3 regions of the Shewanella septentrionalis genome follow, and region 1 is predicted to be linked to each of the others. Evidence: predicted binding sites of a transcription regulator. Region 1 holds the regulator's gene; each other region holds the start of a gene.
The links. Region 1 encodes MetJ, which represses methionine synthesis genes. Its sites were predicted from a motif close to TAGACGTCTAGACGTCTA; they were not measured.
Positions count from the first base shown of each region.

Region 2: the regulator MetJ is predicted to act here: its motif matches at 1,845-1,862, upstream of metK (methionine adenosyltransferase).
Region 3: the regulator MetJ is predicted to act here: its motif matches at 2,594-2,611, upstream of metE (5-methyltetrahydropteroyltriglutamate--homocysteine S-methyltransferase).

Region 1 is NZ_JAMTCC010000038.1:34,894-39,159, forward strand. Features, by position in the region: gene NE536_RS18440 (bifunctional aspartate kinase/homoserine dehydrogenase II) at 1-359, opposite strand, end outside; gene metB (cystathionine gamma-synthase) at 371-1,534, opposite strand; gene metJ (met regulon transcriptional regulator MetJ) at 1,747-2,061, shown strand; gene NE536_RS18455 (sulfite exporter TauE/SafE family protein) at 2,143-2,886, shown strand; gene nrfD (NrfD/PsrC family molybdoenzyme membrane anchor subunit) at 2,991-3,938, opposite strand; gene NE536_RS18465 (4Fe-4S dicluster domain-containing protein) at 3,941-4,266, opposite strand, start outside.
Region 2 is NZ_JAMTCC010000009.1:52,922-57,187, reverse strand. Features, by position in the region: gene metK (methionine adenosyltransferase) at 651-1,802, opposite strand; gene tkt (transketolase) at 2,247-4,241, shown strand.
Region 3 is NZ_JAMTCC010000034.1:7,299-11,564, forward strand. Features, by position in the region: gene metE (5-methyltetrahydropteroyltriglutamate--homocysteine S-methyltransferase) at 213-2,483, opposite strand; gene NE536_RS17420 (LysR family transcriptional regulator) at 2,684-3,589, shown strand; gene NE536_RS17425 (HDOD domain-containing protein) at 3,690-4,266, opposite strand, start outside.

The DNA.
Region 1 (4,266 bases):
AAGCTCACCACATGGTTGATTTGGTATTCATTGCGCTCATCTAAGGACAACAAGCTGATGAGTTGCGCTTTATCTGTGGCCAAACGCTCACGCAGATCGCGAGCTTGTTCATTCGACAACAACTGCTCAATCAACCCCTGTTGGTAGCTGATCAGCACTTGTAACTCTTCTTGCCATAGCTGACCCGCATCACGCAGCGCTAATAATTTATACAGGAAATTCGTGCTTTTACCCGCCGCAGAGACCACAACGAGATCATCACTATGACCGTGGGTTAACAGGATATGGGCAACTCGACGATAACAATCGGCATCCGCTAAACTGGAGCCACCAAATTTATGTAAGTGACAACGTGCCATCTATTATTCCTCTACTGACAAGCCGCAACGGCGGCTAATCCTGCTTGAATATCTGCAACTAAATCGGCGGCATCTTCAATACCCACCGATAGACGCAATAGGGTGTCCTTAATACCAGCCTCGAAGCGCGCTTGCGGCTCCATGGCTCTGTGGGTCATAGTGGCAGGCACGGCCACTAAACTTTCGACGCCACCTAAACTTTCCGCCACGCTAAATAAGCTGAGTGCACCTAAAAAGGCCACCACTTCGGCCTCGCCGCCTTTGAGCTCAAAGCTCAGCATAGCGCCAAAGCCCTGTTGTTGCTTGGCCGCAATGGCGTGACCTGGGTGATCCGCAAGACCGGGGTAATAGACTTTGCTCACCACAGGGCTTTGCGTTAATACCTCAATAATACGCTGGGCATTGGTTTGATGCTCGCGAATACGCACCGCTAAGGTACGCAGGCCGCGCAGGGTCAGATAACTGTCGAAGGCTGACCCCGTTAAGCCTAGAGTGTTCGACCACCAATGTAAGCTTTCACCGATTTGCGCGTCTTTAGCGACCACTGCGCCGCCGACCACATCGCTGTGACCATTGATATATTTAGTGGTGGAGTGGATAACGATATCCGCGCCTAACAATAGGGGTTGTTGCAATATCGGCGATAAAAAGGTGTTATCGACCACCACCAGCGCGCCGACCCCATGGCTCGCCTTAGCAATAGCTTCGATATCCACCACACGCAATAACGGGTTCGATGGGGTTTCGAGCCACACCATCTTAGGATTCTGCGCAATGGCGGCGGCTAACGCTTGGCTGTCGGTTTGGTCAACCACAATCAGCTTAAACTGGCCTTTCTTCGCCAAGTTGGTAAATAAACGGTAGGAGCCGCCGTAACAATCGTGGGGCACGACCAATAGGTCATCGGGGCCGAGCAAAGTGGTCACTAAGGTGATGGCCGCCATGCCAGTGCAGGTCACTATACCAGTGGCGCCCTTTTCTAATTGCGCTAATGCTTCGCCTAAAATGCAGCGCGTTGGGTTGCCTGAACGACTGTAATCGAATTCGCGGGGATTTTTATGACCATCGAAGGCGTAATTAGTCGACAAATAAATCGGTGGCACAACTGCACCATATTGAGTATCGCTTTCGATACCCTGACGCACTGCCAGTGTGGCTAATTGACGCTCTGCCATGGGTGGACTCCTAAATTCGGTAGACTGATAGAGATGTCTGGACGTCTAAATGTACCTAAGCCCAACGCCATCGTCAATAGGCGTGAAGACGTTTAGACGTCTAAACATAAAGAAATCTGTTTGCAATCACAAAGAAATAGTAGCAATAATTTGACTGTTGTTTGTAAGGGTTTAAAATCTGCCCCGAATTTAGCGTTATAACAGGTGAGTCAATGACTGAATGGAATGGGGAATACATCAGCCCCTATGCTGAACATGGCAAGAAGAATGAACAAGTAAAAAAAATTACTGTGTCTATTCCGCTCAAAGTGCTTAAGGTCCTTACGGACGAACGAACTCGTCGTCAGGTCAATAATTTGCGTCACGCCACCAACAGCGAGCTGTTGTGTGAGGCATTTTTGCACGCCTACACTGGCCAGCCATTGCCTAACGATGAAGATCTGTCAAAAGATAGCCCAGACAGCATTCCCGCCGAAGCCAAGTTGCTGATGGACGAGATGGGGATCGAGTGGGAAGACATGGAATAGCGACTTGTCGCTGGCAAAGTTACATCACAGTGCTCATCAATAGGGATCGTTAACGATCCCTTTTTGTTTATATGGAATCCTATGTTTTCTATGATAGATCCACAGACTCTTGCCTTGGCCTCGCTGATTGTATTTCTTGGCGCCTTAACCCAGAGCCTGATTGGGTTTGGCCTAGCGGTTGTCGCCAGCCCTTTGCTGTATATCGTCGATCCGCAGCTCGTACCGGGTCCCGTTATTGCCATGGGATTTACCATCTCGCTACTGACCTTATTCCGGGAACGTGGTCATTTAGAATTCAATGGCTTGCAATATGCGCTCCTAGGTCGCGTGCCCGGCGGTTTTATCGGCGCGAGCCTGTTGCTGTTTGCGCCTCAGCCCATACTCGGGTTATCCATCGCCGCCATTGTGACTGTCGCAGTGATCCTCAGCCTGTATAAATTCAGCCTGCCAGTGAATAAGAAAACCCTCTTCGGTGCGGGTGTGGTTTCAGGGATCTTCGGCAATATCGCCGCGATTGGTGGCCCGCCGATGGCGATTCTATTGTCAGGCAAAGACGCTTCGCAGTTTCGCGCCGCCCTGTCGGCCTTCTTCATTTTTAGTTCCACCATAGCTATGGTCATTCTGGCGATCACTGGCTTATTAGAATTGAAGCACCTGTGGCTGTCGTTAATGTTGCTGCCTTCTGTGCTTTTAGGGTATTTAGTCGCGGGGCGATTGGTGGGCAGTGTCGATAAAGATAAAACTAAAATGGCGACGTTAGTCCTGTGCAGTATCAGCGCCTTAGTGCTAACGGTGAAATCGGTTATCGAGTTATTGCCCCAATAAGCGTCCTGCTTGTATTGGCAAATCATCTGAAGATTCAAACAATAAAAAGCACTGACATTGTCAGTGCTTTTCTTTATCTATCAATATCTAAAGCCAGCTTACACTCAGCTTAAATAGCTTTGCCCTGCGTACACAATAAAGTGTCTTAGAGCGAGTACGCCGGTTAAGCTCGCGCAGGCAACCATGATCATTGCGCCCTTAGTATGGCGAGTCGCGGCTGGTAGCAACATGAACAGCAATGGAATACCAAAACCTATACCGACGACGCCTATCCAGAACACGCTTGCCCATAGCCCAGAGGTTAACGACGCTAAGGCCGCAGCCGCCGCGCCGCCCTTGAAGTACAAGGCGCAGAACAACATGAACAGGAACAGGATTTCAATCGCCATCACAGGCAATTCTAAACCGTGCATCTTCACTAAAGTTTTGTCGTGGCTGTCCGTCTTAAACATCAGCAACGCCAGTACCGCATTTGCCGCAGCGCCCGCCGACAAACCCGACACTAAAAACAGCGCAGGCAGTACCGCAGTGTTGAGCATAGGATAGGCATTCATCGCCGAAATTAAGAAGCCAGTGTAAGCCCCTACGCCAATGGCGAGGACAAACAACAATACTTCAATCAGCTTTCGAAATGGCATAAGTAACTTAGCGATAGGTGTTAGGAAACCCAAACCCCATTTTGGTAAGTCATCCCGCAGCACAATAATGGCGTATGCAAAGGCCAAGGGAGAATACGCCAGCAGCGCCAGCACCCCGATTGCCATAACAGACTGGAAGTTATAGTGAATTAAGATCAACCAAAAGTGGAATGGTTTGGTTAAGTCAAACACTAAACAAGCTAGACCTAAGCTAATTGCTACAGGCCCAATAATGGCTGCCGCCTTAAGAATGCTGCTTTCAGCTCCCGCGCTGAGTTCCTTATTCGCCCAGCGTAAACCAATGCCAATCAATAAACTGCCCGCGGATAACCCCGCCATAAACAGGTAAACGGCGATGACCCAGTGCCAAGTGACAGGATCATATTGCGCCATGTCGCCCCAAGTATTGTTCATAATCAAATCCCCCCTCTTTTGGTAGGAACGCGATACACCCTAGGTTTAGTGCCCAAATGGGTTTTATCTTGGTAAGTGATTTTAGTGTTGAGCATGATGGCCACTTCACTCTTAGGATCATTGGCATCGCCAAACACTAAGGCATCGGTTGGACACACAGTCACACACGCTGGCTCTTCGCCCCGTGCTAAACGCGTATCCTTACAGAAGTTACACTTATCCGCCGCCTTGGTTTCTGGGTTCATAAAGCGCACTTTATAAGGGCACGCTGCCACACAGTACATACAACCGACACACTTCTCGGTATGGATAGAGATAATACCGTCTT
Region 2 (4,266 bases), on a different contig from region 1:
ATGTATAACTATCTATATTTTATGGATTTATAATGTATACCAATTATTTTGAAATGTAAAAAGTAAATTAATTTACACATTTAATCTATATAAATCACTGCATATAGTCAGATAACAGATAACAGATAACAGATAACTGTAGTGGCTAACTCAAATTGACCACTCACTTAGATCTTATCTAGCTCACTTTGGGGCAATAGCTTTTTAGCTGAACGAACAGCGATAGGGTTAGTAAGGATTGGCATTGTTGCAACAGTGACCGTTGGCTGCATGGATGCCGTCGTCGAGCTTATAGGAATATATTTACGGCGAGTCACTGGGGAAACAATGACAATTCATGCTGCATAACTGACGATAAAGTTATCTTGCTTTGGGGTAATAGCTTTTTAGCTGAACGAACAGCTAGAGGGTTGGGGAGGATTGGCATTGTTGCACCTGTGACCTTAAAACAGGATGTTTTAGTTGAGCCCTCAGGGACGCTTTTTGTTAAACAAAGAGGTGGTGAGTCACAGGGAAAACAATGACAATGAATGCTGCACAACTGGCGATACAATTATCTTGCTTTGGGGAATCCAAATTGCAGGCATAAAAAAACCGCTGGGTAGCGGTTTTTATATTTTGTAATCATAACGGGTTTTAATCGAAACCGATTATAGACCCGCGTCAGCGCGCAGTGCTTCAGCTTTGTCTGTTGCTTCCCAAGGGAATTCGTTACGACCAAAGTGACCATAAGCGGCAGTCGCTTGATAAATCGGACGTGCTAAATCTAGCATGGCCGTTAAACCGTATGGACGCAGTTCGAAGTGTTGACGTACTAACTTGATCAGCAAATCTTCAGACACTTTACCCGTACCGAAGGTTTCGATGCTAATAGAAGTCGGTTCTGCTACACCAATAGCGTAAGACACTTGGATTTCACAGCGATCAGCAAGACCTGCTGCAACGATGTTTTTTGCCACATAACGGGCAGCGTATGCCGCGCTACGGTCAACTTTTGATGGGTCTTTACCAGAGAATGCGCCACCACCATGACGGGCCATGCCGCCGTAGGTATCAACGATGATCTTACGACCGGTTAAGCCGCAATCGCCTACTGGGCCACCGATAACAAAACGGCCTGTTGGGTTGATAAAGAACTTAGTGTCTTTGTTTAGCCATTGAGCCGGTAATACTGGCTTGATGATGGTTTCCATCACGCCTTCAATTAAGTCGGCTTGTGATACGTCATCTCTGTGCTGAGTTGACAATACGACGGCATCAATACCAACAATTTTGCCATCATCATAGGCAAACGTGACTTGGCTTTTCGCATCTGGGCGCAGCCATGGCAGGGTGCCGTTTTTACGCACTTCAGACTGACGCTTCACTAATGCGTGGGCATAAGTGATAGGCGCTGGCATGAGGACGTCGGTTTCGTTGTTGGCATAGCCAAACATTAATCCTTGGTCGCCTGCACCTTGTTCTGCAGGGTCGGCACGGTCTACACCTTGATTGATATCAGGTGATTGCTTACCAATGGCGTTTAATACCGCGCACGAGTCTGCATCAAAACCCATATCTGAGTGGGTATAACCAATTTCACGCACGGTTTTACGGGTGATTTCTTCGATATCAACCCAAGCAGAAGTCGTGACTTCGCCACCGACTAATACCATGCCAGTTTTGACATAAGTTTCACACGCCACGCGTGCTTTTGGATCTTGAGCCAGAATTGCATCTAGCACAGCATCAGAAATCTGATCTGCAATCTTATCGGGATGACCTTCTGAGACCGACTCAGAAGTAAACAAGTGCTTTGCCATAGTAGGAAAATCTCGTCGTTAGCATTCAAACGTGTAGAAGCATCTACATCTAGACGGCTATTTTAGTTTAAATCCGATTGCCGATCACCCCCAGTGAGAAAAAATCCTCTCAGATTGTGACCTGAAAACGACTATGTTCAGTCTTAAAGAAGTTATTTTTATTATATTTCATGGCATTAGGAATAATCGATTTTTAATAAATTTATTTCTCCATTACAAGTGATCCTTGCGATGCCCACTCAAGTAAACGCCAGTAAAGTGACTAGCTTGTTTCTGCAGCTTATATATCTAGCTACCTAAATCCTGCATCTTCAGGTTGTTTGGGAATATATTCGGCCATCTTTTGCTGAGTGAATGATAATTTTAGTTTGCGTCACACTGGCATGTAGGGGAAAATATCCATCCAAATTGCCCGCTAGACCCCACAAACAAGCAGGAGAGAGCATGTCTTCCCGTAAAGTACTCGCAAACGCAATCCGTGCGTTAAGTATGGATGCAGTTCAAAAAGCAAATTCAGGCCATCCCGGCGCCCCAATGGGTATGGCAGATATTGCTGAAGTGCTGTGGAATGATTTCCTTAAGCACAACCCGACCAATCCTAAATGGGTAGATAGAGACCGTTTCGTCCTTTCTAATGGTCACGGTTCAATGCTGATCTACTCTTTACTTCACCTGACAGGTTATGAATTACCAATCGAAGAGCTGAAACAGTTCCGTCAATTGCATTCAAAAACCCCGGGTCACCCAGAATACGGTTACACCCCAGGTGTTGAAACCACAACGGGTCCACTCGGCGCGGGCATCAGCAACGCTGTTGGTATGGCGATAGCTGAAAAAACCTTAGCGGCACAGTTTAACCGTGACGGTCACGATATCGTTGATCACTACACTTACTGTTTCCTCGGTGACGGCTGTTTGATGGAAGGTATTTCCCACGAAGCCTGTTCATTAGCCGGTACTTTAGGTCTAGGCAAACTCGTTGCATTTTGGGATGACAACGGTATTTCTATCGATGGCCATGTTGAAGGCTGGTTCACCGATGATACGCCAAAGCGTTTTGAAGCTTACGGCTGGCATGTGATTGCCGGTGTTGACGGTCACGATAGCGCGGCAATCCGTGCTGCTATCGAAGCGGCGAAAGCGGTTACCGATAAACCAACCATGATTTGCTGCAAAACCATTATCGGTTTTGGTTCACCCAACAAATCTGGCAGCCACGATTGCCACGGCGCGCCATTAGGCGATGCGGAAATCGCCGCAGCCCGTGAATTCCTTGGCTGGCCATATGCACCATTTGAAATCCCTGCTGACGTTTATGCGGGTTGGGATGCCAAAGAAGCTGGTGCTGCCCGTGAAGCGGCATGGAACGAGAAGTTTGCGGCTTATAGCGCAGCTCACCCAGAACTGGCTGCTGAATACGAGCGCCGTGTACTGAAAGGTGAATTACCTGCTGATTTCGAAGAAAAAGCGCAGGCATTCGTGCAAGCATCACAGGACAAAGCCGAAGGTATTGCGAGCCGTAAAGCCTCACAAAATGCCATCGGTGCTTTTGGTGCTATGTTACCTGAACTGTTAGGCGGCTCTGCTGACTTAGCGGGTTCTAACTTGACACTGTGGTCAGGTTCTAAAGGCATTCAAGACGATCCTGCCGGTAACTACATTTACTACGGTGTGCGTGAATTCGGCATGAGCGGCATTATGAACGGTGCTTCGCTGCATGGTGGTTTCATCAACTACGGCGCAACTTTCATGATGTTCATGGAATACGCACGTAACGCAGTCCGTATGTCGGCGCTGATGGGCATTCAAAACATCTTCGTTTATACCCATGACTCTATCGGTCAAGGTGAAGATGGTCCAACGCATCAGCCGGTTGAGCAACTAGCTAACCTGCGTATGACGCCAAATATGGCCGTATGGCGCCCATGTGATGCGGCAGAAACAGCGGTTTCTTGGAAAGCTGCGATTCAACGTCGCAATGCGCCAACGTCACTGATTTTCAGCCGTCAAAATCTCAAAGCCCAAGCGCGTACCGCTGAGCAATTAGCCAACGTGGCTAAAGGTGCTTATGTACTGCAAGACTGTACGGGTACACCAGAACTGATCCTGATCGCAACCGGTAGCGAAGTACAATTGGCGATGGATTCTGCGGCTGCATTAACTGAGCAAGGTAAACAAGTTCGCGTAGTCTCTATGCCATCGACAACTGAGTTCGATAAGCAAGATGCAGCGTATAAAGAATCGGTATTACCACGTGCTGTGACTAAACGTGTGGCTATCGAAGCGGCGCATACCGATTTCTGGTACAAGTACGTCGGTTTTGAAGGCACTGTTGTTGGCATGACCACTTTTGGTGAGTCAGCGCCGGGTAACGTGCTATTGAATCACTTCGGTTTCACCGTTGAAAATGTGCTGAATGCTGCAAAATCATTGGGCTAATCGCTCAAGGGATTAGATTCAATAC
Region 3 (4,266 bases), on a different contig from region 1:
ATCAATGCCTATACCACTGATTAATAATCATAAAGCAAGAGTCGTTATTAGCTCAGCACGTCTATTGAACCTTGATATTAAACATTACCAACCGACCTTCGCGTTTCCCTTATTCGCAAAAAAGAAATGACAACGGATGCATAAGCATCCGTTGTCATTTTACTCCGTAAGCTCAATAAGCTCAGTTAAAAACTCTCACTCAAGCATAAATCCTATCCAAGGCGGCGACGCAGTTCGCGGGTAGCATCGACCATGTTTTTCAGTGCAGGTTCGACTTCATCCCAAGTACGGGTTTTTAGGCCACAATCTGGGTTGACCCACAGTTGACGCACAGGTACTTTCTGCGCGGCTTTCTCGATTAACTGCACCATGGTCTCCACACTTGGAGTGTTTGGTGAGTGAATGTCATACACTCCGGGGCCGATTTCATTTGGATATTCAAAATCTTCAAAGGCGTTGAGTAATTCCATCCGTGAACGCGAAGTCTCGATTGTGATCACGTCGGCATCCATGGCTGCAATCGCGGCAATCGTGTCATTAAACTCGCTGTAACACATGTGGGTGTGGATTTGAATCTCATCAGTCACGCCAGCAGCGCTGAGTTTAAAGGCATTCACCGCCCAATCTAAATAGGCTTGCCACTCACTTTGCTTCAATGGCAGACCTTCACGGAAGGCAGGTTCATCGATTTGAATAATGCCAATCCCCGCATTTTGTAAATCGACCACTTCATCACGAATAGCCAGCGCCAGTTGTGTCGCAATCGCATCGCGGCTGATATCTTCACGGGCAAATGACCAATGCAAAATCGTCACTGGCCCCGTCAACATGCCTTTTACGGGCTTGTCGGTAAGACTCTGGGCAAACTCAGCCCACTCGACTGTCATAGCTTTTGGACGACTCACATCGCCGTAAATCAAGGGTGGCTTAACACAACGTGAGCCATAACTTTGTACCCAGCCATTTTTACTAAAACCAACGCCAGCTAACTGCTCGCCAAAGTATTCCACCATGTCGTTACGTTCGGCTTCACCGTGCACGAGTACGTCGATACCCAGTTTTAGTTGGCGTTCGATAGTATCGCGGGTCACTTGCTGTAACTGCTCAGTATACTGAGCATCACTTATCTCGCCCTTACGCCAGCGGCTGCGTAATCCTCGAATAGCGGGTGTTTGCGGGAACGAACCTATGGTCGTAGTGGGTAACAGGGGTAAACGGTTTTTTTGCTGCTGCACGCTTTGGCGTACGCTGAAATCACTGACACGCTCGTAATCCGCAGTGGTTAATGCCGCAACACGCTCAATCACTTGCTTATCTGCAGCCTGCGCTTTGGCTTGACGACGAGCGATACAAAAAGCACTGATTTTTTGCGCTTCATCCGAATTAGGCGCCAACAATAATTGGCGAATTTTACTCAATTCCAACAGTTTCTGCTTAGCAAAGGCTAACTGCTTACGCAGCACAGGTAATAGTTTGACTTCAACATCTAAATCGACTGGGCTGTGCAGCAATGAACATGATGTGCCAATCCACAGACGATCGCCTAAATCACGCGCCACTGCGCCAATACGCTCAGCAATCAAATCGATTTCTGCCGCCCACACATTACGGCCATTAACCACGCCCACCGACAAAATTTGCTCACTGCGCAACGCATTTGCAAACACAGCCAGTTGTTCTGGCGCAGTAACTAAATCTAAGTGCAAACCAGCAACAGGCAAGGCAGATACTAGGGCTTGATGATGCACAATACCGCCATAATAACTCGCCAAAAGAACCTTGACGTTTACAGTGCTTAGCGTTTGATAAGTCTCTGCTATCGCTGCTTGCCACTGCGTGTCTAACTCTAATGCCAACACAGGCTCATCTAACTGTACCCATTCCACACCTTGGGCAGCGAAACGCGCCAAGATGTCAGCATAAGCAGTTAATAAATTAGACAATAAACTTAACTTATTGAACTCTTGACCCACAGTTTTAGCAAGGTGCAAGTAACTAACAGGGCCGAGTAGCACAGGTTTTGCTTTATAGCCTAGCGCTTGCGCTTCGCTGACTTCATCAAAAAACTGCTCGTAAGCAATCGAAAACTCTTGGTTTTGCGTCAGCTCTGGCACCAGATAATGATAATTAGTATTGAAATATTTGGTCATTTCAGAGGCTGGCGCATCTTGGCCTGTCGGCGCTCTGCCGCGAGCAACACGGAATAAGGTATCGAGATCGATAGCGCCTTCGCCGCGGTGGCGATCAGGGATGGCATTCAAGGTCGCACTCAGGGTTAATACTTGATCGTAAAAGGCAAAATCCCCCACGGGCACTTGCTCGATGCCCGCTGCGGTTTGCCACTGCCAATGGGTACGGCGCAGTTCACTCGCTACTTCACATAATTCGGCTTGAGTACTCTCACCACGCCAATATTTTTCTAAGGCAAATTTCAATTCACGTCGACGCCCGATACGGGGAAACCCAAGACTATTTAATTGCATACCCTATCTTCCTTTATTTGAGATAAGCCAAATTCGGCACTTGCACCCACCAGATTGTGTTCTCTTGGCACTTTTCAGTATTTCCGCCTTGATAAATAACAATGGGCGTCTGGACGTCTAGAAGTTTATTGTGTTAGTCTCTATTCCAGCAACCGAATTGATTTCAAGCACAACATGAGCGAAATTCACCTGGAGTGAACATGATCGAACTAAGACATCTGCGAACCTTAATGGCCCTGAAGGAAAGTGGCAGTTTGGCGGGCGCAGCCAAAAAACGTTTTGTCACTCAATCAGCCCTCTCCCACCAAATAAAGGAGTTGGAGCAAAGGATTAACTCGCCTATTTTTGTGCGTAAAAGTAAGCCGCTGTCATTCACCCAAGAAGGTGCGCGTCTGCTTCATCTCGCGGAAGAAATTTTGCCTAAGGTGCTAGAAACCGAGACAGATCTTAAGAATGGCCTTGAAACCGAAACCAATCATTTACGTGTCGGCATTGAGTGTCACAGCTGTTTTCGCTGGTTAATGCCTGTGATGGAGCAATTTAGACAAGAACATCCCCAAGCCGAGTTAGACTTGTCGAGCCGTCACTTGTTTGACTCGCTCAATGCCCTAGAAATGGGCGAACTGGATATAGTGCTGACCTCAGATCCTGTGCCTGGGCATTCACTCGCTTATCAGCATTTGTTTGATTTTGAAGTGAAGTTAGTGGTTGCTAGAGATCATCCTCTAGCAAAAGAAGCCTATGTCACCCCTAAGCAATTAGCGCATTTACCGATCATCAGCTATCCCGTACCACTGACGCGTTTAGACATCTATCGCCACTTTTTAGAGCCCGCAGGCATAGAAGCGGGTGAGCAGAAAACCTGTGATTTAACCATAATGTTACTGCAACGCATCGCCTGTAAAGACGGCATAGCCGCACTGCCGAACTGGTCGATAAATGAAGGACATGGCCTAAGCCTCACCACAGTGAAGCTAGGGCAAGAAGGTTTAAAACGTCCTCTATTTGGTGCCTATCGCCGCCATAGCGCCAACTCAGCCTTGATCCAAAATTGGTTACAACTGGTGGCGAGTGAAGGTTTATCCCGCCAGCAGAAGACAAATTAACACAGGTGAAACCTAACAAAAAAGCCTGCTGATGCAGGCTTTTTTAATGAATCTAATGACTATTTCATAGGATCAAACAGCGATTTAATGCATCGAAATATTACAGCGGATTCATCAACAGACCACGCATAGACAATACACGGCGCAAGATTAAACCAGGGGAATTCGAATTGCGGGTCTGACGCAAATTATGGGCAATCATAAACTCTTGGCGTAAGTCCTGATCTAAATCTAACGCTTCGAATGATTCTATGGTCAAAGTCTGCTGTTGATTATCAATCAATGACTTAATCACGCTTAAAGGAAATGATTGTTCGGCATTAGCATTTAAATAAGCAAATGCCGTGAGCGCGATAATTTGGCCGAACACACTGAACAGGGCCAAGGTTTGCACTTCATCTGCATCAACCTCGACACCTTCCATCTCCGCTAAACTGTCCACCGCATCAGTTGCAATATCTTCAGTCAATTTCCAATAACCTTGGACTAACTTTTTATAGGGCTGCGGTAGCTCATCGAGGCGTTCTTTCAGATAAAACGTAAAGGCATAACGATAGATATTCACTTGACCTAAGCGGATCAAAGCTTCTTTCAACGAGCGAGTTTTATGATTTTCCACTACAGCTGCCTGTGCGGAATTACTGCGCATTAGCATGTGCGCCGCCAATGCGGGATCG